Regions from separate parts of the Streptomyces sp. NPDC028289 genome, predicted to be linked through region 1. Evidence: riboswitches for the same ligand, from Rfam matches in the RefSeq annotation. Region 1 holds a riboswitch; the other holds the start of a gene.
What was found. Region 1 has a riboswitch for glycine ahead of gcvT (glycine cleavage system aminomethyltransferase GcvT). Riboswitches for the same ligand answer to the same signal wherever they lie in the genome.
Positions count from the first base shown of each region.

Region 2: it holds a riboswitch for glycine, as region 1 does, so the genes downstream of both, gcvP (aminomethyl-transferring glycine dehydrogenase) here and gcvT (glycine cleavage system aminomethyltransferase GcvT) in region 1, are expected to answer to the same signal.

Region 1 is NZ_JBVHTI010000014.1:84,512-99,533, reverse strand. Features, by position in the region: gene ACZ4UV_RS48285 (carboxypeptidase regulatory-like domain-containing protein) at 1-809, shown strand, start outside; gene ACZ4UV_RS48280 (L-serine ammonia-lyase) at 1,437-2,804, opposite strand; gene glyA (serine hydroxymethyltransferase) at 2,861-4,123, opposite strand; gene gcvH (glycine cleavage system protein GcvH) at 4,163-4,540, opposite strand; gene gcvT (glycine cleavage system aminomethyltransferase GcvT) at 4,664-5,791, opposite strand; glycine riboswitch at 5,840-5,949, opposite strand; glycine riboswitch at 5,950-6,047, opposite strand; gene ACZ4UV_RS48260 (AAA family ATPase) at 6,230-6,904, shown strand; gene ACZ4UV_RS48255 (enhanced serine sensitivity protein SseB) at 6,986-7,777, shown strand; gene ACZ4UV_RS48250 (enhanced serine sensitivity protein SseB C-terminal domain-containing protein) at 7,928-8,725, shown strand; gene ACZ4UV_RS48245 (ABC transporter permease) at 9,082-10,080, shown strand; gene ACZ4UV_RS48240 (ABC transporter substrate-binding protein) at 10,139-11,890, shown strand; gene ACZ4UV_RS48235 (ABC transporter permease) at 11,963-12,970, shown strand; gene ACZ4UV_RS48230 (ABC transporter ATP-binding protein) at 12,967-14,058, shown strand; gene ACZ4UV_RS48225 (ABC transporter ATP-binding protein) at 14,055-15,022, shown strand, end outside.
Region 2 is NZ_JBVHTI010000008.1:4,175-19,196, reverse strand. Features, by position in the region: gene ACZ4UV_RS36745 (APC family permease) at 1-60, shown strand, start outside; gene ACZ4UV_RS36740 (hypothetical protein) at 223-744, shown strand; gene ACZ4UV_RS36735 (TOBE domain-containing protein) at 795-1,190, shown strand; gene ACZ4UV_RS36730 (molybdopterin-dependent oxidoreductase) at 1,352-1,840, opposite strand; gene modA (molybdate ABC transporter substrate-binding protein) at 2,047-2,880, shown strand; gene modB (molybdate ABC transporter permease subunit) at 2,877-3,725, shown strand; gene ACZ4UV_RS36715 (ABC transporter ATP-binding protein) at 3,751-4,953, shown strand; gene gcvP (aminomethyl-transferring glycine dehydrogenase) at 5,000-7,885, opposite strand; glycine riboswitch at 8,063-8,156, opposite strand; gene ACZ4UV_RS36705 (PRC-barrel domain-containing protein) at 8,271-8,651, shown strand; gene ACZ4UV_RS36700 (DNA polymerase IV) at 8,825-10,189, opposite strand; gene ACZ4UV_RS36695 (MerR family transcriptional regulator) at 10,263-10,907, opposite strand; gene ACZ4UV_RS36690 (bifunctional nuclease family protein) at 11,205-11,678, opposite strand; gene ftsR (transcriptional regulator FtsR) at 11,770-12,507, opposite strand; gene ACZ4UV_RS36680 (FHA domain-containing protein) at 12,548-13,378, opposite strand; gene ACZ4UV_RS36675 (DUF881 domain-containing protein) at 13,569-14,405, opposite strand; gene ACZ4UV_RS36670 (small basic family protein) at 14,411-14,743, opposite strand; gene ACZ4UV_RS36665 (DUF881 domain-containing protein) at 14,740-15,022, opposite strand, start outside.

The DNA.
Region 1 (15,022 bases):
TGAACGGCAACAGCGAGGACAAGCACTCCTACGTCTACGACCCCGCCGCCAACGCGTGGTCACAGGTCGCCGACCTGCCGATCACCCTCTGGGGCGCCGCCTACACCTCCGCCAACGGCCTGCTCGTCACCGCCAGTGGCGTCACCCAGAACAGCATCACCAACCAGGCCTTCGCCTTCGACCCGAAGGCCGGCACCTGGACCACCCTGCCCAACGCCGACACCGCCACCTACCGCGGCGGAGGTGCGCTCGGCTTCTTCAAGGTCGGTGGCGGCGTCGCGCTCGCAACCCCCGCAACGACGGTGGAGGTGCTGCCGGGCTACGACCAGGGAGAAACGGCCGACGTCAGCTGGCTGAGCGAGAGCGAACAGCAGCTCACCCTCCAGCCCGGCAAGAGCTCGAAGGTGACGATCACCCTGGACGCCTCCGTGGCCGAGGTGACCCAGCCGGGAGACTTCACCGCCCGGTTGTCCGTCAGCTCCGACACCCCGTACTCCGTGCCCGGTCTCCCCGTGGAGATGGACGTCGCCCCGCCCAAGACCTGGGGCAAGATCACCGGCACAGTGCTGGGGGTCACCGCGGACGGCGGCACCGCGCCGATCGCCGGGGCCACCGTCCAGATCGACACCTGGGCCACCAGCTACACGCTGACGACGGACACCCACGGCGGGTACGCCCTGTGGCTCGACGTCCGCAACAACCCGCTCACCGTCATCGTCGCCAAGGACGGCTTCCAGCCGACCGTCGCGACGGTGAAGATCAAGAAGAAGTCCACCGTCACCGAGAACTTCACCCTCAAGAGAAAGTAGAGAACGGCCGACAGCCGGGGTGGGACGCTCCCGAACAGGGGCGACCCACCCCGGCCTTCGGTACAGGGCCCGGCGCAAGGAGCGCGCTTCCACGATGCGGTGCGCAGTCCTCAGCATGCCGCCGGGCGACCGGACGGCGTCGACATCTTTCTCCCGGGGGCGACATCGCGGTCGGGCGGTGTCGGGAGGGGCCTCCCCGTAAGGCCGTTGCACATGATGCCTGCACAGGCGGCCGGTGTACGCGATACGTCGACGCGCTCACCAGTACGCGGTACAGGAGCCGGCTCGACTGTCCATTTCCAGCGCCAAGGCTGAACCCTCAGCCAGATCGCGAGCAGGTTCGGCAAGATCTTTTGCTCACCAGTCCCGGTCGGCACAGGGCAGCGCGACGCCGGCGACCGACTTCGCTGTCCGGGAACCAGCAGGCACCACGAGGAGACAGGAGGCGACCCAGAGGAGGCCCTGCTCACACACCCTGGAAGCATCGTCGGTCCGGGGACACGCCGGGGACTTTTCGGGGACTTTCAAGTCTGTCCCGGAGACTCTCCGGGGACTTTCCGCCGTGTGAGCAGGGAAGGCCCCCGACAGTGCCGAAAGACAGGAACGGGCCGGTCAGGGCCCCTTTCCCTAGCACTCGATGATGTTCACCGCCAGCCCGCCCCGGGCCGTCTCCTTGTACTTGACGCTCATGTCGGCGCCCGTGTCCTTCATGGTCTTGATGACCTTGTCCAGGGACACCTTGTGGGAGCCGTCGCCGCGCATGGCCATGCGGGCCGCGGTGACCGCCTTGACCGCGGCCATGCCGTTGCGTTCGATGCAGGGGATCTGGACCAGGCCGCCGACCGGGTCGCAGGTGAGGCCGAGGTTGTGCTCCATGCCGATCTCGGCCGCGTTCTCGACCTGTTCGGGCGAGCCGCCGAGGACCTCGGCGAGCGCGCCCGCCGCCATCGAGCAGGCCGAGCCGACCTCGCCCTGGCAGCCGACCTCGGCGCCGGAGATGGACGCGTTCTCCTTGAAGAGCATGCCGATCGCGCCGGCCGCGAGGAGGAAGCGGACCACGCCGTCCTCGTCGGCGCCCGGGACGAAGTTGATGTAGTAGTGCAGGACCGCCGGGATGATGCCCGCCGCGCCGTTCGTGGGGGCGGTGACCACCCGGCCGCCCGCCGCGTTCTCCTCGTTCACGGCCATCGCGTAGAGCGTGATCCACTCCATCGCGTGCGCCAGCGGGTCGCCCTCGGCGCGCAGTTGGCGCGCGGTCACGGCGGCCCGGCGCTTCACCCGGAGCCCGCCCGGCAGGATGCCCTCCCGGGACATGCCGCGGGAGACGCACGCCTGCATCACCCGCCAGATGTCCAGCAGGCCCGCGCGGATCTCCTCCTCGGTGCGCCAGGCCCGCTCGTTCTCCAGCATCAGCGCGGAGATCGACAGACCCGTCTCCTTCGTCAGGCGCAGCAGCTCGTCGCCCGTGCGGAAGGGGTACTTCAGGACCGTGTCGTCGAGTTTGATGCGGTCCGCGCCGACCGCTTCCTCGTCGACGACGAACCCGCCGCCGACCGAGTAGTACGTCTTGGAGAGGAGCTCGGCCCCGGACGCGTCGTAGGCCCAGAGGGTCATGCCGTTCGCGTGGTAGGGGAGTGCCTTGCGGCGGTGGAGCTTCAGGTCGTCGTCGAAGGAGAACGGGATCTCGTGCTCGCCGAGGAGGGACAGGCGGCGCGTGGCCTTGATCGCCTCGATGCGGTCGTCCGCGGTCTCCACGTCCACCGTGCGCGGCGAGGCGCCCTCCAGACCGAGCAGCACGGCCTTGGGGGTGCCGTGGCCGTGGCCGGTCGCGCCGAGGGAGCCGTACAGCTCGGAACGTATCGAGGCGACGGACTCCAGCAGGTCCTCGTTGCGCAGGCGGCGGGCGAACATCCGGGCCGCGCGCATCGGGCCGACGGTGTGGGAGCTCGACGGGCCGATGCCGATCGAGAACAGGTCGAAGACCGAGATGGCCACGGGAACTCCTCCAGAGAGGGCGGGGGCACACGCCGTCGGGTGCCCCCACCAGGGAACTACTTGTTCAGACCGGGGTAAAGCGGGTGCTTCGCCGTCAGCGCCTCGACCCGGGCCTTCAGGGCCGCCGCGTCGTAGGACGGCTTCAGCGTCTCGGCGATCACGTCCGCGACCTCGGCGAAGTCCTCGGTCGTGAAGCCGCGGGTGGCCAGCGCCGGGGTGCCGATCCGCAGACCCGAGGTGACCATCGGCGGCCGCGGGTCGTTCGGGACGGCGTTGCGGTTGACCGTGATGCCGACCTCGTGGAGCCGGTCCTCGGCCTGCTGTCCGTCCAGCTCCGACGCACGCAGGTCGACGAGGATCAGGTGGACGTCCGTGCCGCCGGACAGGACGTTCACGCCGGCCTCGCGGGCGTCGGCGGCGGTGAGCCGCTCCGCCAGGATCCGCGCACCCTCCACCGTACGACGCTGGCGCTCCTTGAAGTCCTCCGAGGCGGCGACCTTGAAGGAGACCGCCTTCGCCGCGATCACGTGCTCCAGGGGACCGCCCTGGAAGCCCGGGAAGACGGACGAGTTCAGCTTCTTCGCGAAGGCCTGCTTGGCGAGGATGATCCCGCCGCGCGGTCCGCCGAGCGTCTTGTGGGTGGTGGAGGTGACCACGTCCGCGTAGGGGACCGGGTTCGGGTGCAGCCCCGCCGCGACCAGGCCGGCGAAGTGCGCCATGTCGACCCACAGGCAGGCCTCGACCTCGTCGGCGATCCGGCGGAACTCCGCGAAGTCCAGCTGCCGCGGGTACGCCGACCAGCCTGCGATGATCACCTTCGGGCGGTGCTCCTTGGCGAGCCGCTCCACCTCGGCCATGTCGACCAGACCGGAGTCGTCGACGTGGTAGGCGACCACGTCGAACTGCTTGCCGGAGAAGTTCAGCCGCATGCCGTGGGTCAGGTGGCCGCCGTGGGCGAGGTCCAGGCCCAGGATGGTGTCGCCGGGCTGGGCCAGCGCGAACAGGGCCGCCTGGTTGGCGGAGGCACCGGAGTGCGGCTGCACGTTGGCGTACTCGGCGCCGAACAGCTCCTTCACCCGGTCGATGGCGATCTGCTCGGTGACGTCGACGTGCTCGCAGCCGCCGTAGTAGCGGCGGCCCGGGTAGCCCTCGGCGTACTTGTTGGTGAGGACCGAGCCCTGCGCCTCCATGACCGCCAGCGGAGCGAAGTTCTCCGAGGCGATCATCTCCAGGGTGGACTGCTGGCGCGCCAGCTCGGCGTCGACCGCGGCGGCTACCTCGGGGTCGAGCTCGTGCAGGGGCGTGTTCAGAACGGACATCTGTTTCTACGACTCCTAGGCCGGGGTCTGCGGCGGCTCTCAGCCGGCGGTGAAGGCGGTGTACTCGTCGGCGGAGAGCAGGTCGTCCGGCTCGTCCGTGACGCGCACCTTGAACAGCCAGCCGCCCTCGAAGGGGGCCGAGTTCACCAGGGACGGGTCGTCGACGACGTCCTCGTTGACCGCGGTGATCTCACCGGTGACCGGCGCGTACAGGTCGGACACCGACTTGGTCGACTCCAGCTCGCCGCAGGACTCACCCGCGGTCACCGTGTCGCCGACCGCCGGGAGCTGGACGAAGACGACGTCACCGAGCGCGTTGGCCGCGTGCTCCGTGATGCCGACCGTCGCCACGCCGTCCTCGGCGGCCGTCAGCCACTCGTGCTCCTTGCTGTAACGCAGCTGCTGGGGGTTGCTCATGGCCTGAATTCTCCTGTACGCGGGGGAGTGCTGGTGAATGGGGGACTGCTGGGAACGCGCGTGACCAGCGGCGATGTGCGCCAGGTCACGCCCGGTGGCTGTTGCCGACGCCGGTTGGGGTGATCACTTCCGGCGCTTGTAGAACGGCAGCGGCACGACTTCGTACGGCTCGTGACTGCCCCGGATGTCCACGCCGACGCCTGCCGTGCCCGGCGCCGAGTGCGCGGCGTCGACGTACGCCATGGCGATCGGCTTGCCCAGGGTGGGGGAGGGGGCGCCCGAGGTGACCTCGCCGATCACCTCGCCGCCGGCGACCACCGGGTATCCGGCGCGGGGCACCCGGCGGCCTTCGGCGACCAGGCCGACGAGCACCCGCGGCGGCTTCTGCTCCGCTCGGGCGGCGGCCTCGGCGAGCGCCGCGCGCCCCACGAAGTCGCCCTCCTTCTCGAACTTCACCACCCGGCCGAGCCCGGCGTCGAAAGGGGTGAGCGAGGTGGTGAGCTCATGCCCGTACAGCGGCATGCCCGCCTCCAGCCGCAGCGTGTCCCGGCAGGAGAGACCGCACGGCACCAGGCCCACCGCGGAACCCGCCTTGGTCAGCGCCTGCCACAGCTCCACCGCGTGCTCCGGCTTCACGAACAGCTCGAAGCCGTCCTCGCCGGTGTAGCCGGTGCGTGCGATCAGCGCCGGGACGCCGGCGACGGTGCCGGGCAGCCCGGCGTAGTACTTCAGCCCGTCCAGGTCGGCGTCGGTGAGGGAGGCGAGGATGCCCGGGGACTCCGGGCCCTGGACGGCGATCAGCGCGTACGCGTCCCGGTCGTCGCGGACCTCGGCCTCGAAGCCGGCGGAGCGTTCCACGAGCGCGTCGAGGACGACCTGGGCGTTGGAGGCGTTGGCGACGACCATGTACTCGGCCTCGGCCAGCCGGTAGACGATCAGGTCGTCCAGGATGCCGCCGTCGGCCCGGCAGATCATGGTGTAGCGGGCCCGGCCCACGCCGACGGAGGCGATGTTGCCGACCAGGGCGTGGTTCAGCAGGGCGGCGGCCTGGGGGCCGGTCACGGTGATCTCGCCCATGTGGGAGAGGTCGAAGAGCCCGGCCCTGGTCCGTACGGCGACGTGCTCGTCGCGCTCGGAGCCGTAGCGCAGGGGCATGTCCCAGCCGGCGAAGTCGGTCATGGTCGCGCCGAGCGAGCGGTGCAGGGCATCGAGCGCGGTACGGCGGGGTGCGGCGGAATCGGTACTGCTCATCGGTCGGTCGTCTCCCGGAGGTCCCAAGGGCATGACAGGCGAGGGCTGTCCTCCCCATCTGTCATCGGAACCTGAGAGGTTCGCCCTGACCACGGATGTGACCACGACTTGCACCTTGGGTGGAGCCACTGACACAGCGGCCCGCTTTTCAGATGTGCCTCGCCCGCGCGGTAACGGGGCCTGAGAGATTCAAGGGAGGGACTTGCTCCTTCGGCGCCCCAGCGAAGACGGCTGGGGACTCTCCCGCGCGGATTCAAGCGGCCGGTATGCAGTTGGCGCGGACATCATTGCACGCCGCCCGGGGCCGTGGCAGGCCGGACCTGGCCCTCCGTTCTGTGACGGGCCTGTGGCAGTACGCGAACGGAACCGCGAGACGCCGTGATTACCTTCTCTTTACGTTAAGTGGGGAGAACCTTTCCTGAACCCCCAGGGAGGACGATCACGGTGACAAGGACCACGGCATACGCGACGACGACGGGCATCGCCGTGCCCCGGCAGCCGGCGGCCCCGGCCCGCGAGCGGTGCGGCGAGCTCCCCGCACCGGTCGTCCGCGACCTGCGCGATCGCGCCGGGCACAGCCCGCACGGCCTGCTCTTCGGCCCCCGTGACCTGGTCGTGGTCACGGGGCTGCCCGGCAGCGGCAAGTCCACCCTGATGCACCGCACCGTCCAGGGCATCCGTATCGACTCCCAGGACACCCGCGACCGCTGGGACTCCCGCCTGGCCCGCCTCCTGCCGTACGCCGTCTACCGCCCGCTGGTCCGCATCGCCCACTACGCCGGGCTGCGTCGGGCCCTCGGCACCGGCGAGGGCGTGGTCGTGCACGACTGCGGGACCCAGGCCTGGGTGCGCGACTGGCTGGCCCGGGAGGCCCGCCGCCGCGGCGGCACCCTGCACCTGCTGCTCCTCGACGTCACGCCGGGCACGGCACTGGACGGCCAGCGCGAACGCGGCCGGGGCGTCTCCCGGTACGCCTTCCTGCGCCACCGCCGGGCGGCCGGGCGGCTGCTGCGCGCGGCGGAGAAGGGGAGGCTGCCCGAGGGCGTCGGTTCGGCGGTCCTCCTCGACCGGGACGCGGCGGACGTACTGCGCCGGATCGCCTTCGCGGCCTGAATCGGCTGGTGGGGTGGCTTTGTCGGTGTCACCCGCTAGCCTTTCCAGCCTCACCAGTGGTTTCCAGCAGGCGGTAGGCAGATGGACTTCCCGGCGGACATTCCCGCGGACTTCCCGGCACAGGCGCACCCCCACCCGCACGGCGGGTGGCCCGGCAACGAACTGGAGGAGGTCCTGTCGGCCTCCCTCGGCGTGCCCGCGGCGGCGGGCCGGCTCATCGAGGTACTGGGCCGGAGTTTCCTGTGGATCCCGCTGCCCGAGGGCGGCGGCCCGCACAGCGGCCCGCTGGACCTGCCCACGACGGAGATCGCGGGCCAGGTGTACGTGCCGGTCTTCAGCTCCGAGGAGCAGTTCCGCCTGGTGGCCGGCTCCCATCTGTCGTACACGATCGCCCCGGCGGTCGAGTTCGCCCGCGGGCTGCCCCCGCAGGTCGGCATCGCCGTGAACCCCGGGGGAGTCGTCGGGGTCCCGCTGCCGCCGGAGGCGGTCGCCCAGCTCTGCCGGACCGGCCGTACCGAACTGGACGGCCCCGCCTCCGGCGGCCGGGTCCGCCTCTTCGAACCGGACTGGCAGGACGACCCGATGGACTTCCTGGCCGCGGCGTCGGCGGAGTTCGCGGCGATCGGCGTCGTCGCCTCGGCCCGCCGCTGCCTCGCCGCGGTCGAGACTGCGGACCCGGTGATGTTCGTGGGCGTCGAACTCTCCCAGTGGGAGGGCGACGTGCGCGCCCTGCCCCTGGAGGCCCTGGGCAAGGCACTGGGCCGGGTGCCGGTGAGGTGGCCGGTGAACCTGGTCCTGCTCGACGTGGCGGACGACCCGGTCGGCCACTGGATGCGGGAGAACGTGCGTCCCTTCTATCAATACGGCCACTAGAAACGCCCTCAGGGCAGCCAACCAAGGGGCGCGGGGAACTGCGCGACCAGCCACCACGAAGCCGCACCCGCGCACGGACAATCGGCCCCCGCCCCCTGGGCGCATAAGCTGTCTCCAAACGCGGGGCACCAGATGAAGGGGCGGTAACACGTGAGCGCCAGCGGCACCGCGGCGACCGGACAGGTCGAGCACATGCTGCGCCAGGTAACCCCCGGGCGCTACGACGCCTACGAGGCACTCCTCCGCGCCCTCGCCACGCCCTCCTCCGGCCAGATCTGGATGCTCCTCTGGCACGGCCAGGCCGGCTCCCCCGACGCCCAGTACGGGAACATGGAGGTCGAGGGCCACGGCTACGCCCCCTGTGTGACCTCGGCCCAGGAACTCTCCGCGAGCGGCTGGAACCGCTCGTACGAGGTGGTCGACGGCATCGACGTGGCCCGCACCCTCTACCCCGACCACTTCGGCCTCTGGCTCAACCCGCACGCACCGGGCGGCGGCGTCGGCATCCCCTGGCTGGACCTGCGCCGCATCGCCACCGGCCTGGACCGCCAGCCGGCCGGCCCGCTCCGGCTCACCGAACCGGCCATCGAGATCCCGCAGTTCTACGCCCTGCTCACGCAGAACGCCCACCGCACCCCCGCGGTGCGCTCCCTGCGCCGCGCCTGGGTGCAGCCGGCCCTCGGGGCGCCGTACCTCGCGATCGGCCTGGACGTGTACGACACCTCGCCGCCGGCCGTGGACTCGGTGCGGGGGATGATGCAGCAGTCGATCGGGGCGGTGCCGGACGGGCTGCCGGTGTCGACGGTCGCGATGACCGACGAGTACGACCCGGTCGTGATGTGGATGCGGGCGACGGCACGGCCGTTCTACGACCGCGAAGCCCACGCGGCGCTGCCGCCGGCGCCGGCGACGGGGTACGGGTATCCACCGGCCCAGGGCGGTTACTGACGCGACGGGGCGCTCTCCCCTCGGGTCGACCGAGGGGGTTCACAAGATTTACGTAACGAACACATTTCTCCGCGCGTAGATGACGCCGGAACGCTCCGTTCCGGCCGGATTCGGCGTTCTGTCCCAACTGACCCGTGTCCGAGGGGCGTTACCCACTGTTCGGATAACGGAATCCCTCGGACTGCATCACGGTTGCGCATACTTTCTTCGCCAGATCTGGCGGGTGATCGCGACGACGCTGAAGACTCGCCAGTCAGACATGAGGTCGGTTTAAACCTCATGATCGAGCAAGTCGACAAAGCCGCAATCCGCGGCTGGCGTAGGCCGGTCACCGCCGGCGAGAGGGGTCGCTCACCGTGACCGCACCGATCGAGACCACCGGGGCGGCAGCCGAGGCACAGCCGGAGGCTGTGCTGGAGGGTGCCGGTAAGGGGCAGATCGAGGGTCGTTCCCTCGGACAGATCGCCTGGACCCGGTTCAAGAAGGACAGGGTCGCCGTGGCCGGCGGCATCGTTGTCGTTCTGCTGATTCTCGTCGCGATCCTCGCCCGCCCCATCCAGGCCCTGTTCGGTCTCGACCCCAACGCCTTCCACCAGGAGCTGATCGACGCCAACACCTCGCTGCCCAACGGCGGCTGGGGCGGCATGAGCCTCGATCACCCGCTGGGCGTGGATCCGAAGTTCGGCCGCGACATCGCCACCCGCATCCTGGAGGGCTCCTGGGTGTCGCTGGTCGTCGCCTTCGGCTCGACGATCCTGTCCAACGTGATCGGCGCGATCATGGGCGTCGTCGCGGGCTACTACGGCGGCCGGGTCGACTCGGTCATCAGCCGGCTGATGGACACCTTCCTGGCCTTCCCCCTCCTGCTGTTCGCCATCGCCATCTCCGCCACCCTCCAGGGCGGCGCGTTCGGCCTGAACGGACTGCCGCTGCACCTGAGCGTGCTCATATTCGTCATCGGCTTCTTCAACTGGCCCTACCTGGGCCGGATCGTGCGCGGCCAGACCCTCGCCCTGCGGGAGCGTGAGTTCGTCGACGCCTCCCGCGGCATGGGCGCCAAGGGCCCGTACATCCTGTTCCGGGAGCTGATGCCCAACCTGGTCGGCCCGATCATCGTCTACTCGACGCTGCTGATCCCGACCAACATCCTCTTCGAGGCGTCCCTCAGCTTCCTCGGCGTCGGCATCCAGCCCCCGCAGGCGTCCTGGGGCGGCATGCTCCGCGAAGCGGTGACGTACTACCAGGTCGATCCCGAGTACATGATCGTGCCCGGCCTTGCCATCTTCGTGACCGTGCTGGCGTTCAACCTGCTCGGTGACGGTCTCCGCGACGCTCTCGACCCGCGCAGCCGCTGACGCCTGCTGTCACCGAGAGCCCGAAAAGTTTCCGACAATGGAGGGGAACCCGCCCATCATGCGAAGGTCAGCGCTGGCCGCGATCGCGGCCATCGGCTCCGCCACCCTGCTGGTTGCAGGGTGCAGCAAGGCCGATGACAACAAGGACGGCAACGGCGGCAGCTCCGCCGCGGCCAACGCGGCTACCAAGGGTGTCGTCAACGCGTCCGACAAGAAGGGCGGGACGGTCACCTACGAGCTGTCCGACGTCCCGGACTCGTTCGACCCCGGTAACACGTACTACGCCTACATGTACAACTTCAGCCGGCTGTACGCCCGCCCGCTGATGACGTTCGAGCCCGGCCCCGGTTCCAAGGGCAACACCCTGGTCCCGGACCTCGCCGCGAGCAAGGGCGTTCCGAGCGACGGCGGCAAGACCTGGACGTACAAGCTGCGTTCGGGTCTGAAGTACCAGGACGGTACGGCGATCACGTCCAAGGACGTCAAGTACGCCGTCGAGCGCTCCAACTTCGCGCGTGACGTGCTCTCCCTCGGCCCGAACTACTTCCAGCAGTTCCTGGTCGGCGGCGACAAGTACAAGGGTCCCTACAAGGACAAGAGCGCCAAGGGCCTCGCGTCCATCGAGACCCCGGACGACACCACGATCGTCTTCCACCTGAAGCAGGCCTTCCAGGAGTTCGACTACCTGGTCTCGGCCCCGCAGACGGCCCCGGTCCCGCAGGCCAAGGACAACGGCGTCGACTACGTCAAGAACATCGTGTCCTCGGGCTCGTACCAGTTCCAGAGCTACCAGGACGGCAAGCAGGCCGTGCTGGTCCGCAACAAGAACTGGGACCCGAAGACCGACCCGCTGCGCAAGCAGCTGCCGGACAAGATCGTCGTCAACCTGAAGGTCAACGCCGAGACGATCGACAAGGACGTCCAGGCCGGCGACGCGATCGACCTCGGCGGCACGGGTGTCCAGGCCGCCACGCAGGCCCAGGTGCTCACCGACGCCAGCAAGAAGGCCAACACGGACAACACTTACGGTGGCCGTCTGGTCTACATGGCGATCAACACCAAGCTGAAGCCGTTCGACAACGTCGCCTGCCGCAAGGCCGTCGAGTACGCGATCGACAAGGTCTCGGTGCAGACCGCCGAGGGCGGCCCGATCCGCGGTGACGTCGCCACCACGGTGCTGCCGCCGGACATCCCGGGCTACTCGAAGGCGGACGTCTACGCCACCACCGGCAACAAGGGCGACGTGGCCAAGGCCAAGGAGCAGCTGAAGGCCTGCGGCAAGACGTCGATCAACACCAACATCACGGCCCGTTCGGACCGCCCGCAGGAGATCGACGCCGCCACGGCGATCATCAACTCGCTGAAGAAGGTCGGCATCAACGCCACCCTCAAGCAGTACCCCTCGGGCAAGTACTTCACCGACTACGCCGGTGTCCCGAACTTCGACAACAAGCAGAACGTCGGCCTGATGATGATGCAGTGGGGTGCCGACTGGCCGTCCGGCTACGGCTTCCTGCAGCAGATCCTGAACGGCCAGGCGATCAGCCAGTCCGGTAACACCAACCTGTCGCAGTACGACAACAAGACGGTCAACGGTCTGCTGGAGAAGGCGATCGGCACGCAGGACGACGCCGAGCGCAACAGCATCTACACGCAGATCGACAAGCAGACCATGGACGACGCCGCCCTGGTGCCGCTGACCTACTTCAAGGTCCTGCTGGCTCGCCCGACCACCTTCACCAACCTGGTCTCCACGGCGGCCTTCAGCGGCCAGTACGACTACCTCAACATCGGCGTCGCGTCGAAGTAGCAGCCCCGGAAGGCAGGTGAAGGCATTGGTGCCCGCGGGTCTCACGGCCCGCGGGCGCCAGCGCCGATCCCCGTGATCTCGTACATCCTCCGTCGGACGCTCGCAGCGGTGATCCTGCTGCTGGTCGTCTCCGCGGTCACCTTCGCCATCTTCTTCGTGCTGCCACGGCTGGCCGGGCAGACCGCCGACCAGTTGGCACAGCAGTACATCGGCAAGAGCCCGTCGAAGGCGGACATCGCCGCGGTCAAGCACAACCTCGGTCTGGACCAGCCCGTCTACGTCCAGTACTGGCACTTCATCAAGGGGATCGTCTCCGGCGCCACCTATGATCTGGGCCCCTCCACGGTGCACTGCGACGCACCGTGCTTCGGCTACTCCTTCAAGACCCACCAGGCGGTCTGGCCGCAGCTGACCTCCCGGATGCCGGTGACCCTGTCGCTGGCCCTCGGCGCGGCCGTGCTCTGGCTGGTCTCCGGCGTGGCGATCGGTGTGATCTCCGCGCTGAAGCCCCGCTCCTTCTTCGACCGCACCTTCATGGGTGTGGCCCTCGCCGGCGTCTCCCTGCCGATGTTCTTCACGGGCAACCTGGCGATCCTGCTCTTCACCTACCAGTGGCCGATCTTCGGTCGAACGTACGTCCCGCTCACCGAGAACCCGGCGCAATGGGCCAACACCCTGATCCCCGCCTGGTGCTCGCTCGCTCTCCTGTATTCGGCCATCTACGCGCGGCTCACCCGCTCGGGCATGCTGGAGACGATGAACGAGGACTACATCCGCACGGCCCGCGCCAAGGGCCTGCGCGAGCGCAAGGTCGTCGTCCGGCACGGACTGCGCGCCGCGCTCACCCCGATCATCACCGTCTTCGGCATGGACCTCGGTCTGCTGCTCGGCGGCGCGGTGATCACCGAGACCGTGTTCTCGCTGCACGGCATCGGCCAGTACGCGGTGCAGGCCATCGACGACAACGACCTGCCCCCGATCCTCGGCGTGACCCTGCTCGCCGCCTTCTTCGTCGTGATCGCAAATCTCCTGGTGGACCTGCTCTACGCGGCCGCCGACCCGCGGGTGAGGCTCTCGTGACCGAACTCTCCAAGACCGGCGCCGCCGTGGGCGAGCCCACGCCGGCCGCCCCGTCCGACGCCTTCCTCGAAGTCCGCGACCTCAAGGTGCACTTCCCGACCGACGACGGCATCGTCAAGTCGGTCGACGGCCTCAGCTTCTCGCTGGAGAAGGGCAAGACCCTCTCCATCGTCGGCGAGTCCGGCTCCGGCAAGTCCGTCACCTCGCTCGCCATCATGGGCCTGCACCGGCTCGGCGCCCGCGGCAAGAACGTCCGGATGTCCGGCGAGATCTGGCTCGGCGGCAAGGAGCTGGTGAACGCGTCCCCGGACGAGGTGCGCCGGCTCCGCGGCCGCGAGATGTCGATGATCTTCCAGGACCCGCTGTCCGCGATGCACCCGTACTACAAGGTCGGCGACCAGATCGTCGAGGCGTACCGGGTGCACCACAACGTCAGCAAGAAGGTCGCCCGTACCCGCGCCATCGAGATGCTCGACCGGGTCGGCATCCCCGAGCCCGCCAAGCGCGTCGACGGCTACCCGCACGAGTTCTCCGGCGGTATGCGCCAGCGCGCCATGATCGCCATGGCCCTGGTCAACAACCCCGAGCTGCTCATCGCGGACGAGCCGACCACCGCGCTCGACGTCACCGTCCAGGCGCAGATCCTCGACCTGATCCGCGACCTCCAGAAGGAGTTCGGCTCCGCGGTCATCCTCATCACCCACGACCTGGGTGTGGTGGCCGAGATCGCCGACGACGTGCTGGTGATGTACGGCGGCCGGTGCGTGGAGCGCGGCCCGGTCGACGAGATCTTCGAGAAGCCGCAGCACCCCTACACCTGGGGCCTGCTGGGCTCGATGCCGCGCATCGACCGCGAGACCTCCGACCGGCTCATCCCGGTCAAGGGACAGCCGCCGAGCCTCATCAACGTCCCCTCGGGCTGCGCCTTCCACCCGCGCTGCCCGTACGCGGACCTCCCCAAGGGGAACGTCACCCGCACGGTCCGCCCCGAGCTGGAGCTGGTCGACGGCGGCCACTGGTCCGCCTGCCACCTCTCGGCCGAGGACCGCACGCGGATCTGGACCGAAGAGATTGCGCCGAAGCTGTGAGCGACACGAAGAAGACCGATGACGCCGTCATCCCGCAGCAGGCGTCGGCTCCCGAGAAGGCCTCCGGAGACCGGGAGGTGCTGCTGAAGGTCGAGGGCCTGCAGAAGCACTTCCCGATCAAGAAGGGCATCCTGCAGCGGCAGGTCGGCGCGGTGAAGGCCGTCGACGGCATCGACTTCGAGGTGCGCAAGGGCGAGACCCTGGGCGTGGTCGGCGAGTCGGGCTGCGGCAAGTCGACCATGGGCCGGGTCATCACCCGCCTCCAGGACCCGACCGGCGGCAAGGTCACCTTCGAGGGGCAGGACATCACGCACCTGTCCACCACGAAGATGCGTCCGCTGCGCCGCGACATCCAGATGATCTTCCAGGACCCGTACGGCTCCCTGAACCCCCGGCACACCATCGGCTCGATCGTCTCCGCGCCGTTCCGGCTGCAGGGTGTCGAGCCGGAGGGCGGGGTCAAGAAGGAGGTCCAGCGCCTCCTGGAGCTGGTGGGTCTGAGCCCCGAGCACTACAACCGCTACCCGCACGAGTTCTCCGGCGGCCAGCGCCAGCGCATCGGCATCGCCCGCGCGCTCGCCCTGAAGCCGAAGCTGGTGGTGGCCGACGAGCCCGTCTCCGCCCTGGACGTCTCCATCCAGGCGCAGGTCGTCAACCTCATGGACGACCTCCAGGAGGAGCTGGGCCTGACCTATGTGATCATCGCCCACGACCTCTCCGTGGTCCGGCACGTCTCGGACCGGGTCGCGGTGATGTACCTCGGCAAGATCGTCGAACTCGCCGACAGCACCAAGCTGTACGAGTCGCCGATGCACCCGTACACCAAGGCGCTGATGTCGGCGGTGCCGGTCCCGGACCCGAAGCGGCGCGGGCAGAAGAGCGAGCGCATCCTGCTCCGCGGTGACGTGCCGTCGCCGATCGCCCCGCCGTCCGGTTGCCGCTTCCACACCCGGTGCTGGAAGGC
Region 2 (15,022 bases), on a different contig from region 1:
GAGGTGCTGCGCGAGGCTGAGCCGGACCGCGCCCGGCGGCCGCGCGTCCACACGGGCTGAGGGCCGCAGGCCGGACACGGGGGCACACGGGGGCACACGGGGCACGGGCACAGGGCACAGGGGGCACAGGCCGTAAGAATCCCGTCAAGAACCGCTCGGTCCGCATAAGAACCCTGTCAGCGGTCACTCCCCCGCGGCCACCGACCCCCTACCGTCGGCCTCATGGAGGACAGAAGACCCGGGGGCCGGGCGGCCGGTGACCGAACCTGGCGCGGCAGCGCGCGTCTGGCCGTCGGCTCTGCCCTCGGCTTCGGGGGGCTGACGTTCGCGGTGGACTGGGACGCCGGCACGCTCACCCCGGCCCGCGCCCTGCTCTGGGTGCTCCTGTCGGCCGCGATCCTCCTCATGCTGCTGCCGGCCCGCGTCACGGCGGGCCCCGGCTGGCTGGCCGTCCATGGCCCGCTCCGCCGCCGTACCGTCCGCACCGACTCCCTCGTGTACGTCGGCCAGTACGGGGACGTCGCCGCGCATCTGGTCCTGCGCGACACCCGGGGCAACCGGCTGGAGCTCGACCCGGGTGTCCTGCACGCCAACCCCCTGCTCTGGCACGAACTGGACACCGGCGTCCGCCGCTCCCTGGAACGCGGCACCCTGCGCCGGGGCACCGAGGTGCTGGCACGGCTCGGCCACGAGATCGACGACACGAACGCACGCGCGGTTCTCGAGGCGTCCGGCCTCACCTGACCGGCGACCCCACGTCCGCGCACCCCGCCACCCGGCCCTATGGTGAGCGCATGCCCTCCTACACGATCGGCCAGGCGGCACGGCTGCTCGGCGTCAGCCCGGACACCGCCCGCCGCTGGGCCGACGCGGGCCGGATGGCCACCCACCGGGACGAGGGCGGCCGGCGGCTCATCGACGGCACGGACCTCGCGGCGTTCTCCGTCGAACTGGCCAAGGCCGGCACCGCCGAGGAGGACGCCTCCTACACCTCGGTCCGCAACGCCTTCCCCGGCATCGTCACCGCGATCAAACTCGGCGACGTCGCCGCCCAGGTCGAGATCCAGGCCGGCCCGCACCGGCTGGTCTCCCTCCTGACCCGGGAGGCGGTCGAGGAACTCGGCCTGGAGGTCGGCATGGAGGCCACCGCCCGGGTGAAGTCCACGAACGTGCACATCGACCGCGTCTGACGGCTCACCCGGCCGGTACGGCCGTACCGCCCTACGTTCGCCCGTTCACCTGCACAGCAGGGCGGCCCACAGGTCCAGCCGGTCGCCCAACCGGGACAGCCCGTTCAACCCGGTCGCCCCCGCCCTGGCCAACGCGGTGCGGGACGCGACGGGCGTGCGGTTCACGAAGTCGCCGCTGACACGCGACCGGGTGTGGCGGACTCTGGATGCCAGCCGCCGTACCCCCCGTCCACCCGGATCCCCCTGATGCCGCTGATGTGCCTGGCCCCGCAACGGTCCTGGGGCAGCACCAGTTGGGGTCCCGCCCCGTCCAGCGGGCTGTCGTCGATGCTGACGCCGAGCAGAACCGGGGCGTGGGCGAAGTCGGGGTCGATCTCGGTCCAGGAGAGCAGCGCGTGGTGCCCGTCGGCGCCGGAGACCGCGATGAGGAAGCGCAGCCGGTCCTTGCGGCGGCCGGGGTCGAATTCGGGTCCGGCCGCGGTGAGGACGTCGTACAGCCGCGGTCCGGTGAAGCCGTGGTGCTGGATGCCGCTGGTGGCGCACTCGAAGCTGACCCGCACCCGGTGCTGGGGCCAGCGCAGGAGGTCGGGCACGGTCAGCCGGGCCGGTCGTGCGAGGTCTCCGGTGAGGACGAATTCGGCGAGCGTCATGTGCGGCCACCTCCCGGATGACGGTACCCGCAGCGCGTCACCGTACAAACGCACATGCCAGCTTCAATCGCCATGTATGCAGCTCATGCGATGTGACAGAAGACTTACGCCTGGCAATTGCGGCAGTATCATCGCCAGGCGGCCGATAGACGGTTCGCGGCAGGGCGCGACAGATTGTTCATGGAATCCAGAGGAGTTCACTCGTGATGACCCGTTCCGTTCGCCGGACCCGGCGGACGCTCCAGGTGGCCGGTGCCTCGGTCGCGGCCCTGCTGGCCCTGAGCGCCTGTTCCTCCTCCTCCTCCGACGACGACTCGTCCGCGACGACGAAGTCGGACACGTCGGCGGCGGCGACGCCCAAACTGTCGGGCTCGATCACCGTGTTCGCGGCGGCCTCGCTCCAGGAGAGCTTCACGACCCTGAAGGCCGACTTCGAGAAGGCCCACCCGGGCACCAAGGTCAACTTCAGCTTCGGCGGCAGTGACACCCTCGCCGCGCAGATCACGAGCGGTGCGCCGGCCGACGTCTTCGCCGCCGCGAGCGCCAAGACCATGGCGATCGTGACGGACAAGAAGGACACCGCCACCACGCCGGCCACCTTCGTCCGCAACCAGCTGGAGATCGCCACCCTGCCGGGCAACCCCGACAAGATCTCCTCCCTGAAGGACCTCACCAAGCCCTCGCTCAAGGTCGTCCTCTGCGACAAGACGGTGCCGTGCGGTGCCGCCGCGCAGAAGGCCCTGGACGCCGGCAAGCTGAAGCTCACCCCCGTCTCCTACGAGGAGGACGTGAAGTCCGCCCTCAACAAGGTGGTGCTGAAGGAGGCCGACGCGGCGGTCGTCTACAAGACCGACGTCAAGGCCGCCGGCAGCAAGGTCGAGGGCGTGGAGTTCCCCGAGTCCGCAAACGCGATCAACGACTACCCGATCGCCCTCCTGAAGAACGCCCCGAACCCGACGGTGGCCAAGGCGTTCATCGCCCTGGTGCAGTCCGCCGAGGGCCAGAAGGTGCTGAACGACGCCGGGTTCCTCAAGCCGTGACGAAGGCCGACGAGTCCGGCGCCGCGGCCGGCACCCTCACGGGCGGTCCGCGGCGCCGGCGCGTCCGGTCGGCCGTGCCGCTACCGCTCCTCCTCCCCGGAGCGGTAGCTCTGGTCTTCCTGCTCCTGCCGTTGGTCGCCCTGCTGGTGCGGGCCCCCTGGCGCAGCCTGCCGTCGCTGCTGACCAGTACCGAGGTGTGGCAGGCCCTCCAGCTCTCCCTGGTCTGCGCGACGGCGGCGACGGCCGTGAGCCTGGTCCTGGGCGTACCGCTGGCCTGGCTGCTGGCCCGCACGGAGTTCCCCGGCCGGGGCTTCGTACGGGCGCTGGTCACCCTTCCCCTCGTCCTCCCCCCGGTGGTGGGCGGTGTGGCCCTGCTCCTGGCCCTCGGCCGCAACGGAGTGGTGGGCCAGTGGCTGGACGCCTGGTTCGGCATCACGCTCCCGTTCACCACGGCCGGTGTGGTGGTCGCCGAGTCCTTCGTGGCCATGCCGTTCCTGGTGATCAGCGTCGAGGGCACGCTGCGGGCCGCCGACCCCCGCTACGAGGAGGCCGCCACCACCCTGGGCGCCTCCCGTTTCACCGCGTTCCGCCGGGTCACGCTCCCCCTCATCGCCCCCGGCATCGCGGCCGGCGCGGTCCTGGCCTGGGCCCGTGCACTGGGCGAGTTCGGAGCGACGATCACCTTCGCCGGCAACTTCCCCGGCCGCACCCAGACCATGCCGCTCGCCGTCTACCTGGCCCTGCAGAACGACCCTGACGCGGCGATCGCCCTCAGCCTGGTGCTGCTGACGGTGTCGATCGCGGTACTGGCGGCACTGCGCGATCGTTGGATGACGGCATCTTGAGGACGACCTGGTGGACGACGCCCCGATGACACACCGACACCCCGCGGCCGCCGACGGCGCTCAGCCCCCGCAGGGGCCATCCGCACCCGACACTGATACCCACACGAGTGGTGCGGGTGGGAACCCCATCCCGGCCGAAGGCCGGGCGGCACCCCCCACCCACCTGCACCCGGCGACGCCCGGCCTCCACGCCCACCTCGTCGTCACCCGCCCCACCTTCCACCTCGACATCACCCTCACCGCCGCCCCCGGCGAGGTCGTCGCCCTCCTCGGCCCCAACGGCGCGGGCAAGACCACCGCCCTCCGCGCCCTGGCCGGCCTCACCCCCCTCACCGCCGGCCATCTCCACCTGGACGGCACGGAGTTGGACCGCACGCCCCCCGAATCCCGCCCGGTGGGCGTCGTCTTCCAGGACTACCTCCTCTTCCCCCACCTCACGGCCCTCGACAACGTCGCCTTCGGCCCCCGCTGCCAGGGCGCGACAAAGGCCGAGGCCCGCGCCCAGGCGACCGCCTGGCTGGACCGCATGGGCCTCACCGCGCACGCCGGCGTCAAACCCCGCCGACTCTCCGGCGGTCAGGCCCAGCGCGTCGCACTGGCCCGCGCGCTGGCCACCCGCCCCCGTCTCCTCCTCCTCGACGAACCCCTCGCCGCCCTGGACGCCCGCACCCGCCTCGACGTGCGTTCTCAACTCCGCCGTCATCTGGCCGAGTTCGAGGCGGTCGCGGTCCTGGTCACGCACGACCCGCTGGACGCCATGGTGCTGGCCGACCGCCTGGTCGTCATCGAACACGGCCGGGTCGTCCAGGAGGGCACGCCCGCCGACATCGCCCGCCACCCGCGCACGGACTACATCGCCCACCTGGTCGGCCTCAACCTCTACCGGGGCCGGGCCGAGGGTCACACGGTCGAACTGGACACGGCACCCTCGAACAGCACCACCATCACCACCACCGAAGTCCTCGCCGGTGACGTCTTCGTCGCGTTCCCGCCGAGCGCAGTCACCCTCTTCCGGGACCGCCCCACGGGCGCCAGCGCCCGCAACCTCTGGCGCTGCGAGGTCGCCGGCCTGGAGACCCACGGCGACCAGATCCGCGCCGACCTGACCGGGGAACTCGCCCTCGCCGCCGACCTCACCACGGTCGCCGCCGCGGAACTGGACCTGCACCCGGGCGCCACGGTCTGGGCGACGGTGAAGGCGACCCAGACACACGCCTACCCGGCGTGAAAGCGGGAGGCCCCGCCGAAGCGGGGCCTCCCTCACACCCTGTGCGTCAGTCCTCGTACGCGTCCAGCGGCGGACACGAGCACACCAGGTTCCGGTCGCCGAAGGCCTGGTCGATCCGGCGCACCGGCGGCCAGTACTTGTCGGCGGCGGACACGCCGCCTGGGAAGACGGCCTCCGTGCGGCTGTACTCGTGCTTCCACTCCCCACCGAGCGCGGCCGCGGTGTGCGGAGCCCCGCGCAGCGGGTTGTCCTCGGCGGGCCACTCCCCCGCCCCGACCTTGTCGATCTCCGCCCGGATGGCGATCATCGCCTCGCAGAACCGGTCCAGCTCACCGAGGTCCTCGGACTCGGTCGGCTCGATCATCAGCGTGCCGGCCACCGGGAAGGACATCGTCGGCGCGTGGAAGCCGTAGTCGATGAGCCGCTTCGCGACGTCGTCGACGCTCACTCCGGTCGCCTTGGTCAGCGGCCGCAGGTCGATGATGCACTCGTGCGCGACCAGCCCGCCGGGCCCGGTGTAGAGCACGGGGTAGTGCGGCTCCAGCCGCTTGGCGACGTAGTTGGCGCTGAGCACGGCCACCTGCGTGGCCCGCTTCAGCCCCTCGCCGCCCATGAGCCGGACGTACGCCCACGAGATCGGCAGGATCCCCGCGGATCCCCACGGCGCGGCCGAGATCGGCCCGACGCCGGTCTCCGGCCCGGCGGCGGGCTGGAGCGGGTGGTTCGGCAGGTACGGCGCCAGGTGGGCCCGTACGGCCACCGGACCGACGCCCGGACCGCCGCCGCCGTGCGGGATGCAGAAGGTCTTGTGCAGGTTGAGGTGGGAGACGTCCCCGCCGAAGTGCCCGGGCTTGGCCAGTCCGACCAGGGCGTTGAGGTTGGCGCCGTCGACGTACACCTGTCCGCCGGCCTCGTGCACCTGCGCGCAGATGTCCGCGACGTGCTCCTCGAACACCCCGTGCGTGGAGGGATAGGTGATCATCAGGACCGCGAGCTCGTCACGGTGCTGTTCGATCTTCGCCCGCAGGTCCTCGACGTCGATCTCGCCGTCCTCGGCGGTCTTCACGACGACGACCTTCATGCCCGCCATGACGGCGCTGGCGGCGTTGGTGCCGTGCGCGGAGGACGGGATCAGGCAGACGGTCCGCTGTGCGTCGCCGTTGGCGCGGTGGTACGCGCGTACGGCGAGCAGCCCGGCGAACTCGCCCTGCGATCCGGCGTTGGGCTGCAGCGACACCTTGTCGTACCCGGTGACCTCGGCGAGCCGCTCCTCCAGCTCCCGGATGAGGGTCAGGTAGCCCTGCGCCTGCTCGGCGGGCGCGAACGGGTGCAGCTGGCCGAACTCGGACCAGGTGACCGGTTCCATCTCGGTGGTCGCGTTGAGCTTCATGGTGCAGGAGCCCAGCGGGATCATGCCGCGGTCCAGCGCGTAGTCCCGGTCGGCGAGCCTGCGCAGGTAGCGGAGCATCGCGGTCTCGGAGCGGTGCTGCCGGAAGACGGGGTGGGCGAGGTAGCCGTCGGTGCGCAGCAGCGCCTCGGGCAGCGTGTCCTCAGTGACGGCGTCCAGCGCCTCGACGTCGCCCTCGACGCCGAAGGCCGTCCACACGGCGCCCAGCTGGGCGCGGGTGGTGGTCTCGTCGCAGGCCATGGAGACGTGGTCGGAGTCGACGAGCCGCAGGTTGACACCGCCCTGGCGGGCGGCGGCGACGATCTCGGCGGCCTTGCCGGGCACGCGCGCGGTGAGGGTGTCGAAGTAGGCGCCGTGCACGATCTCGACACCGCCGGCCGTGAGTCCCGCGGCGAGGATCGTGGCGTAGCGGTGCGTCCGCTGCGCGATGGCCTTGAGCCCCTCGGAACCGTGGTAGACGGCGTACATACCGGCCATCACGGCGAGCAGCACCTGCGCGGTGCAGATGTTGCTGGTGGCCTTCTCCCGCCGGATGTGCTGCTCGCGGGTCTGCAGCGCCAGCCGGTAAGCCTTGTTCCCGTCGGCGTCCACGGAGACGCCCACGAGCCGTCCGGGCAGGCTGCGCGCGAACTTCTCCCGGACCGCCATGTAACCGGCGTGCGGCCCGCCGAAGCCCATCGGCACACCGAACCGCTGGGTGGTGCCGACGGCGATGTCGGCCCCGAGCTCGCCCGGCGAGGTCAGCAGGGTCAGCGCGAGCAGGTCGGCGGCGACGGTGACGAGCGCGCCCACTGCGTGCGCCTGCTCGACGACGGCCTTGATGTCGCGTACGGCACCGGAGGCACCGGGGTACTGGACGAGGACCCCGTTGATCTCACGCCCGGCGAGGTCAGCCGGAATACCGTCGTGGAGGTCGGCGACCACGACCTCCACGCCCGTCGGCTCGGCCCGGGTCCGGATCACGGCGATGGTCTGCGGCAGCGCGTCCGCGTCGACGACGAAGACGCCCTTCTTGTTCTTGCCCATGCGCAGCGACAGGGCCATGGCCTCGGCGGCGGCCGTGCCCTCGTCGAGCAGCGAGGCACCGGAGGTGGGCAGCCCGGTGAGGTCGGCGACCACGGTCTGGAAGTTCAGCAGCGCTTCCAGCCGGCCCTGGGAGATCTCCGGCTGGTACGGCGTGTAGGCCGTGTACCAGGCGGGGTTCTCCATCACGTTGCGCAGGATCACGGGCGGCGTGAAGGTCCCGTAGTACCCCAGGCCGATCATCGAGTCGAGCACCTGGTTACGGTCGGCCAGCGACCGCAGCTCGGCCAGCACCTCGGCCTCGGTCCGGGCGGCCGGCAGCTCGAGCCGGTCGGCGTTCTTGATCACGTCCGGCACGGCGGCCGCGGTCAGGTCGTCGAGCGAGCCGTACCCGACCTGGGCGAGCATCTTGGCCCGAGCCTCGTGGTCGGGGCCGATATGGCGCTGCTCGAAGGGAATACCCTGCTCAAGCTCGGAGAGCGGAATGCGCTGGGCGGTCATTGCGGAGGCCTCCTGGTCTGACGCGACCTTCGAGGGGTACCCCGGCACGGGTACCCCGACGGCCTCCCCCTCTGTCATCTGACCTGAGAGCTTCGCCGGTGCGCCCTTGTGGACCACCGGCTTTCACCGTCGGTGAGAGCGGACACCGTCGGCATCCGCCCTGCTTTCCAGAGTGACCTCGTCCGTGCGGTACGTGAGCCTGAGAGATTCCGGGGAGGATTTGCTCCTTCGGCGCCTCCGGTTTCCCGGAGGACTCTCCCGCACGGGGTCAGCAGCCGCCTGCCAGCCTACCAGCGGGGGCAACACCGGAGTCTTCGAGTGGCCGCCTCCTTCAATGTGCTCTTTTGTAGTGCTTACGGATGAGTTGCGACCAAGTGGAGGGCCCGTGCAGACCGACATCGATCCGCGCAACCTGATCGGCCGCAAGGCGTTCGACCGCAACGGCACGAAGATCGGCACGATCGACGAGGTGTACCTCGACGACGCGACGGGCGTGCCGGAGTGGGCGGCCATACGCACCGGCCTGTTCTCCCGGGACGCCTTCGTGCCCCTGGAGCCCAGCGAACTGGTCGAGGGCACCCTGCAGGTCCCCTTCGACCGCGCCCTGATCAAAGACGCCCCCGACTTCGGCGTGGGCCGCCACCTCTCCCCGGAACAGGAACTCCAGCTCTACCACCACTACGGCCTGGACACGGCTCCCCCGCCCCACGACCATCCGGACCACGACTTCGGCAAGCTGGCGGGGACGGAGGACGCGGGGGCGTGACGCCGACGCCGGGTACGGTCGTGGTTTGGCCGCGGGCCGGTGAGGGCTGATCGCGCAGTTCCCCGCGCCCCTTCAGGTTTCTTCAGCCGCGGGCAGTCGTGCCGCTGGGGCGGCACGGGTGGGCGCAGCGCCACCCTGCCAGCGCCGGTGAGCCCCCCAGCGCCGACCCACGGTCACGTACGCACGCCGTCCGCCGAAACCCCCGGTGCCAACGGCAGCGGCTCCGCCGGCTCCAGCTCAGGGTCCTCGACCCGGAACGTCCGCACTCTCCCCGGCCCCATGGACCCCGGCGTCTCGAACCGCACCGTCACCCGCCCGAGCCCGCTCCCCTGCACCCATCCGTGCCCGTACTCGGCATGCCGCACGTCGTGCCCCGCGGGCCACCGCCGCTCGGCAACCACCTGCTCCTCAGCGACCGGCTCCGCCACGTCCTCCTCCGCCGCGAACTCCGCCGCCCCCTCCCCTGCCGCCGCCTGCGCGAACAGGTCCTCCTGCGTGTAGTCGGCCAGCCCCGACACCCCCACCCCCAGCAACCGCACGCCCCCCGTCGTGTCCACCGAGTCCAGCAACCGCGCGGCCGCCTCCCGCACCACCGTCGGGTCGTCGGTCGGCCCTCTGAGCGTCTCGGACCGGGTGAGCGTCGAGAAGTCGTACCGCCGCACCTTCAGCACGATGGTCCGCCCGGACAGCCCGGCCCCCCGCAGCCGCCGCACGCACCGGTCGGCCAGCCGCTGCACCTCCAGGCCCACCCGCAGCCGGTCGTGGATGTCCACGTCGTAGGTGTCCTCGACCGACACCGACTTCGTCTCCCGTTCGGCCACCACGGGCCGCTCGTCGTGCGCGAGCGCCATCGCGTACAGCGCGTGCCCGTGCGCCTTGCCGAGCAGCCGTACCAGCTCGTCCTCCCCCGCCTCGGCGATCTCGTCGACCGTGGTGATCCCGGCCCGCCGCAGATGGTCCCCCGTCGCCGGCCCCACCCCCGGCAGGGTCCGCACCGTCATCGGCCCGAGCATCGCCCGCTCCGTGCCCGGCTCGATCAGCACCAGTCCGTCCGGCTTGGCCTGTTCGGAGGCGATCTTCGCGAGCATCTTGGAGGCGGCGAGCCCGACGGACCCGGAGAGCCCCGTGGCGGCCCGTATGTCGGCGCGCAGCCTCTCCCCGACCAGCCGCGCCGACGTGGCGTCCCAGGCCACCCCACCGGCCTCCAGATCCACGAAGGCCTCGTCCAGGCTGAGCGGCTCCACCAGCGGGGAGAGCCCCCGCAGCAGCCCCATCACCTGCTCGCTGATCGACCGGTACAGCCCGAAGCGCGGCACCAGATACGCGGCGTTCGGCGCCAGCCGCCGCGCCTGCCCCATCGGCATCGCGGAGTGCACCCCGAAGACCCGGGCCTCGTACGACGCGGTGGCCACCACACCGCGCGGTCCGAGCCCGCCCACGACCACGGCCTTCCCGCGCAGGCTCGGCTTGGACGCCTGCTCCACCGAGGCGAAGAAGGCATCCATGTCGAGATGCAGGATCGTGGGCGCGTTTCTCACATCTCCGATGCTGCACCACACCACTGACAATGCCCCGGCACGGTTTCCCGTGCCGGGGCGTCACATGAGGCCTTCAGACCGCGCGGTTGCGCCGCCGCGCCAGTTCGTCGGCCGGGTTGTGGCCGACGAGCGTCTCCCCGGTGTCGACGCGCTCGCCGTGCAGCTGGGAGAGAGCGCTTTCCACGTCCCGCCACACCACGCCGACCGCGATCCCGAAGATGCCCTGACCGCCCTGGAGCAGGGCGTGCACCTCGTCGGGCGAGGTGCACTCGTAGACCGTGGCACCGTCGCTCATCAGGGTCATGCGCTCCAGATCGCGGAAACCGCGTTCCCTCAGGTGCTGGACGGCGGTGCGGATGTTCTGGAGTGAGACCCCGGTGTCCAGGAACCGCTTGACGATCTTCAGGACGACGACGTCCCGGAAGCTGTAGAGACGCTGGGTGCCCGACCCGTAGGCGGGCCGCACGCTGGGCTCGACCAGGCCGGTGCGGGCCCAGTAGTCGAGCTGCCGGTAGGTGATGCCGGCCGCCGCGCAGGCCGTGGGCCCGCGGTAGCCGATCTCCTCGGTGGCCATGGACGCCGCCCCTCCGCCGCTCGGCACTGCGGTCGGCCGCTGCGGGGCGTGACCGGCAATGCTGCTGTGAAGCGGGGACGGACCGCTCTCCCCGAAACCGCGTCCGGGGGCACCCCCAGCCATACCGTCGCCGCTGCTTCTCACGCCGACCTCCGTCCTTGACCTGCCTTCTCGACGGTAGGCAGTCACCAGGGGTGCGTCAACGATCGCCACACTCGGCACGCCGAGTGATAATCACCCTAGGAGTGGTTTCCCGTGCCCCACCGCGGGGAAAGGCTAGCCGAATGCTCTGGCGGGAGGCCGTAGGACGCTCTCAATGGCCGCTGGCAATTGCCCATGAGTTTCGGCTGTGACCAGCCCCGAACCGGCCCGTCACGGGCCTTCTGTCACGAACCGGCCCGGTCACCGACCTCCTGGTGGATGACGGGCCGATCCGGTCCCTCACTGGCTGCTGGTGCCGAAGTCCTCGGGCGAGATCTGGTCGAGGAACTCGCGGAACTTCTCCACCTCGTCCTCCTGCTCGTCCGGGATCGCGATGCCCGCGTCGTCCAGCACCGTGTCACTGCCGTAGATCGGCGTTCCGGTGCGCAGCGCCAGCGCTATGGCGTCGGACGGACGGGCGCTCACCTCGACCCCGCTGGCGAAGACCAGCTCCGCGTAGAAGACGCCCTCACGCAGGTCCGTGATGCGCACTTCGGTGAGCTCCTGGCCGACGGCCTCCAGCACGTCCTTGAACAGGTCGTGCGTCAGCGGCCTGGCAGGCGCCATGCCCTGCTGGGCGAACGCGATCGCCGTTGCCTCCCCCGGCCCGATCCAGATGGGGAGGTAACGGTCGCCTCCCACTTCGCGCAGGAGCACGATCGGTTGGTTGGAGGGCATTTCCACCCGGACACCTACGACATCGAGCTCGTTCACACAGCAACCCTAGGCCGTGCCCGGGACGTTTGGGTAGTCGGGCCGGGAACGCGCGCCCGATCCGGCCTCCGCCCGGGTCCTGTCGTGGTACTCACGGCAGCCGCACCCCCAGCGCCGTCTGCATCAGCGCGGCATGCAGTTTCACCGTGAGCGCCGCCAGCTCCTTCGTACGGGCCTCCGCATGGGCCCTGGTCTGCGGGTTGCGGTGGCGCTTGAGCGGCGCCACCACCTGGTCCACCAGGCCCGCCTCCCGGTCGGCGGCGGCCTTCATCGCCCGCAGATGGCGTGGCTCGATCCCGAACCGGCCCAGCTCGGCCACGAGAGAGGCCACAGTGACCGTTTCGGCGTCGTACACGCCGTCCTCCAGCGGAGCGATCAGCCCGTACGACTCCCACTCCGCGAGGCAGTTCTCGTCGATGTCGGCGGCCGCGAGCAGCTCGTCCCGGCCGATCCGCGCCACCGTGGGCGCCTCGGAGACCACCGGCACGGCCTCACCGTCCCGCTGCCGCCCCAGCACGGGCGGCTGTACCGCCTCGCCGCGCTCCATGGCCTCCAGGTACTCCCGGATGACCTTGAGCGGCAGATAGTGGTCCCGCTGCATCCGCAGGACGTGCCCGAGACGCTCCACGTCCCCGGCACTGAACTTCCGGTACCCGGAAGGAGTACGGCGCGGCTCGATGAGCCCCTCCGACTCCAGAAAACGGATCTTGGAGATGGTGACTTCGGGGAACTCGTCGCGCAGCACGTTCAGCACCGTGCCGATGCTCATCAGCCCGGGTTCCGTGGCGGCGGTGCCGTGACCGGTACCGCCGCTCGGTGTGTGCAGCATGGACCTTCTTCCCTGGGTCCTCCAGGCGAGCTCCGGAGGGTCAGATGCCCTGCCGGCTCGCATAGAAGACCAGCCGGTACTTGCCGATCTGGACCTCGTCACCGTTCGACAGAGCAACCTGGTCGATGCGCTCCCGGTTGACGTACGTGCCGTTGAGGCTGCCGACGTCGGCCACCGTGAAAGAGCCGTCCGGCTGACGGCGGAACTCCACGTGCCGACGCGAGACCGTCACGTCGTCCAGGAAGATGTCGCTCTGCGGGTGGCGGCCGGCCGTGGTCAGGTCGCTGTCCAGCAGGAACCGGCTGCCCGAGTTCGGGCCCCGGCGCACGACCAGCAGCGCGGAGCCGAGCGGCAGCGCGTCGACCGCCGCCTGCGCCTCCGGAGAGAGCGACGGCATCTGGGTCTGGCCAGTGACCTCGGCGTCGTAGGCCTCAAGGCCGGAGATCGAGATCGTGGACGTCGTCTCCGACGCACGCTCGGGGACGGCGCCCGCGCGCAACGGGGCTCCGCAGTTGGAACAGAAGCGGGCGTTCTCCGCGTTGCGGTTACCGCACCTCGTACAAACCAGGGCCGACATGGACGGATCCTCCTGCCGCGGCTGCCCCGCCGGGGCGTTGGACGCGTACGGGCCGGAGGCGAACCCTCCACCCGTACCTGAGGTTGACGGTTGCCGGAAACCTATGCCGCCGGACTGGGACGGGTCAACTGACGGCGCGCCCTGACCTCCCGAAATGTCACCCCCCGGACCAGCCACCTGGTCCCGGAACAGCGGGCGCTGGCCCTCCGCGTCGGGCTGTGCCCGATGGCGCGCGGTCGCGTTGTCGCTACCCTCTCGCGCGCTCTTGCCGAACAACTTCGCAAACAACTTCACGGGCGATTCCCCTTGACCGAAACAGACCCGCCCGTGGGGCAGGACGAACCCTGACTGAATAAACCGGCAGACCCGGACAACCACACAACGTCCGTATCCACCAGACAGTTTCCACCACGCTCCGGTTCCCCGGTGCGCCGACCCCCCGCATCCTCATGCCCTCGCCGGACGTCCCCCATGCACCACCGGTTCACTGTGAGGACGACCGAGCGTAGTCAGGCTGCTTCGCCGGTCGCAAGGCATCCACGACGATCTTGGCCGATCGCTCGACGGTCACAGTCGCCTGTTCCTTCTCGAGGGTCTGCACCACGCCTCCGGGGATGTTGAGGGCCGGTTCGAGGTCCTGCGGCTTGCCGATCACCTTGAAAACGTAGGGCTGGGTGATCTTGTTCCCGTCGACGCTCACACTCTTCCCGGAGTCGGTGAGGTAGGTGCCGGCGATCACCCGGACCCCGTCGACCTGGATCGCCTCCGCGCCGGCCGCGCGCAACTCCTGGATCGCGTCGAGCAGCATGTCCGCCTGCACCGTCCCCTTCGGGTCGTCGACCGTCATCGTGATGCCAGGACCCTGCGCCGCCACGGTGCCCGCGAGGATACCGAGTTGCCGCTCCTTCTCGGCCGTCTGCCTGCGGGCCTCCGCCGCCTGGTCGGAGCTGCTCTGCAACTCCTGGCGCTGCTTCTCGAGTCCTGTCTTCTCGTCCTCAAGACGCTGAGTACGGTCGTCCAGTTCATCGAGGATGCGGACAAGATCTTCCTGACGGGCCCCGCGCAGCGCGCTGTCGCTGTCGCTGTTCGACGCCACCTGCACGGCGAGCCCGAACCCGAGCCCGAACAGCAGCACGGCGACGATCAGTTGGGCCCGGCTCACCCGCGGCGGCCACAGCCCCTGGACCAGCCTCTCGCGGCCGGTCAGCTTGGCCTCCGGCTTCGGCTCGGCGGCGGACCCTGCCTCCGGCGCCGTGGCGGGCACCTCGGCCGGGAGTTCTCTGCGCAGCCGGTGCTCCGGCTCCTTCTCGTGCTCGCCCATGCCGCTCACGCCCGGAAGACGTGCCGCCGGATCGCCGCGGCGTTGGAGAAGATGCGGATACCGAGGACCACCACGACCCCCGTGGACAGCTGCGAGCCCACACCCAACTTGTCGCCGAGGAAGACGATCAGCGCGGCCACCACCACGTTGGACAGGAACGACACCACGAAGACCTTGTCGTCGAAGATCCCGTCGAGCATGGCCCGCAGACCACCGAAGACGGCGTCGAGCGCCGCGACGACGGCGATCGGCAGATACGGCTCGACGACCGCCGGAACCTCAGGCCGGACCAACAGTCCGGCCACGACGCCCACGACGAGGCCAAGTACGGCGATCACGATGTGCCCTTCTCCGTCTTCTCGGTGTACGGCTGTGCTGTACGTACGATCACACTGGGCGCGGCGGGCAACCGGACGTCACTCTCCGTGGAGAGGGCCGCCCGGATGTCGAAGTTCTCCTCCAGGGCATGCAGGTACAGCCCGTCGGGGCTGTCCTGGAACCTGGAGCCGAGTTTCTCCCCGTCCCCCACCGCCAGCACCGTGTACGGCGGTACCAGCGGCCTGTTGTCGACAAGTATCGCGTCCCCCGCGGCCCTGATCGCGGACAGGGCCGTCAGC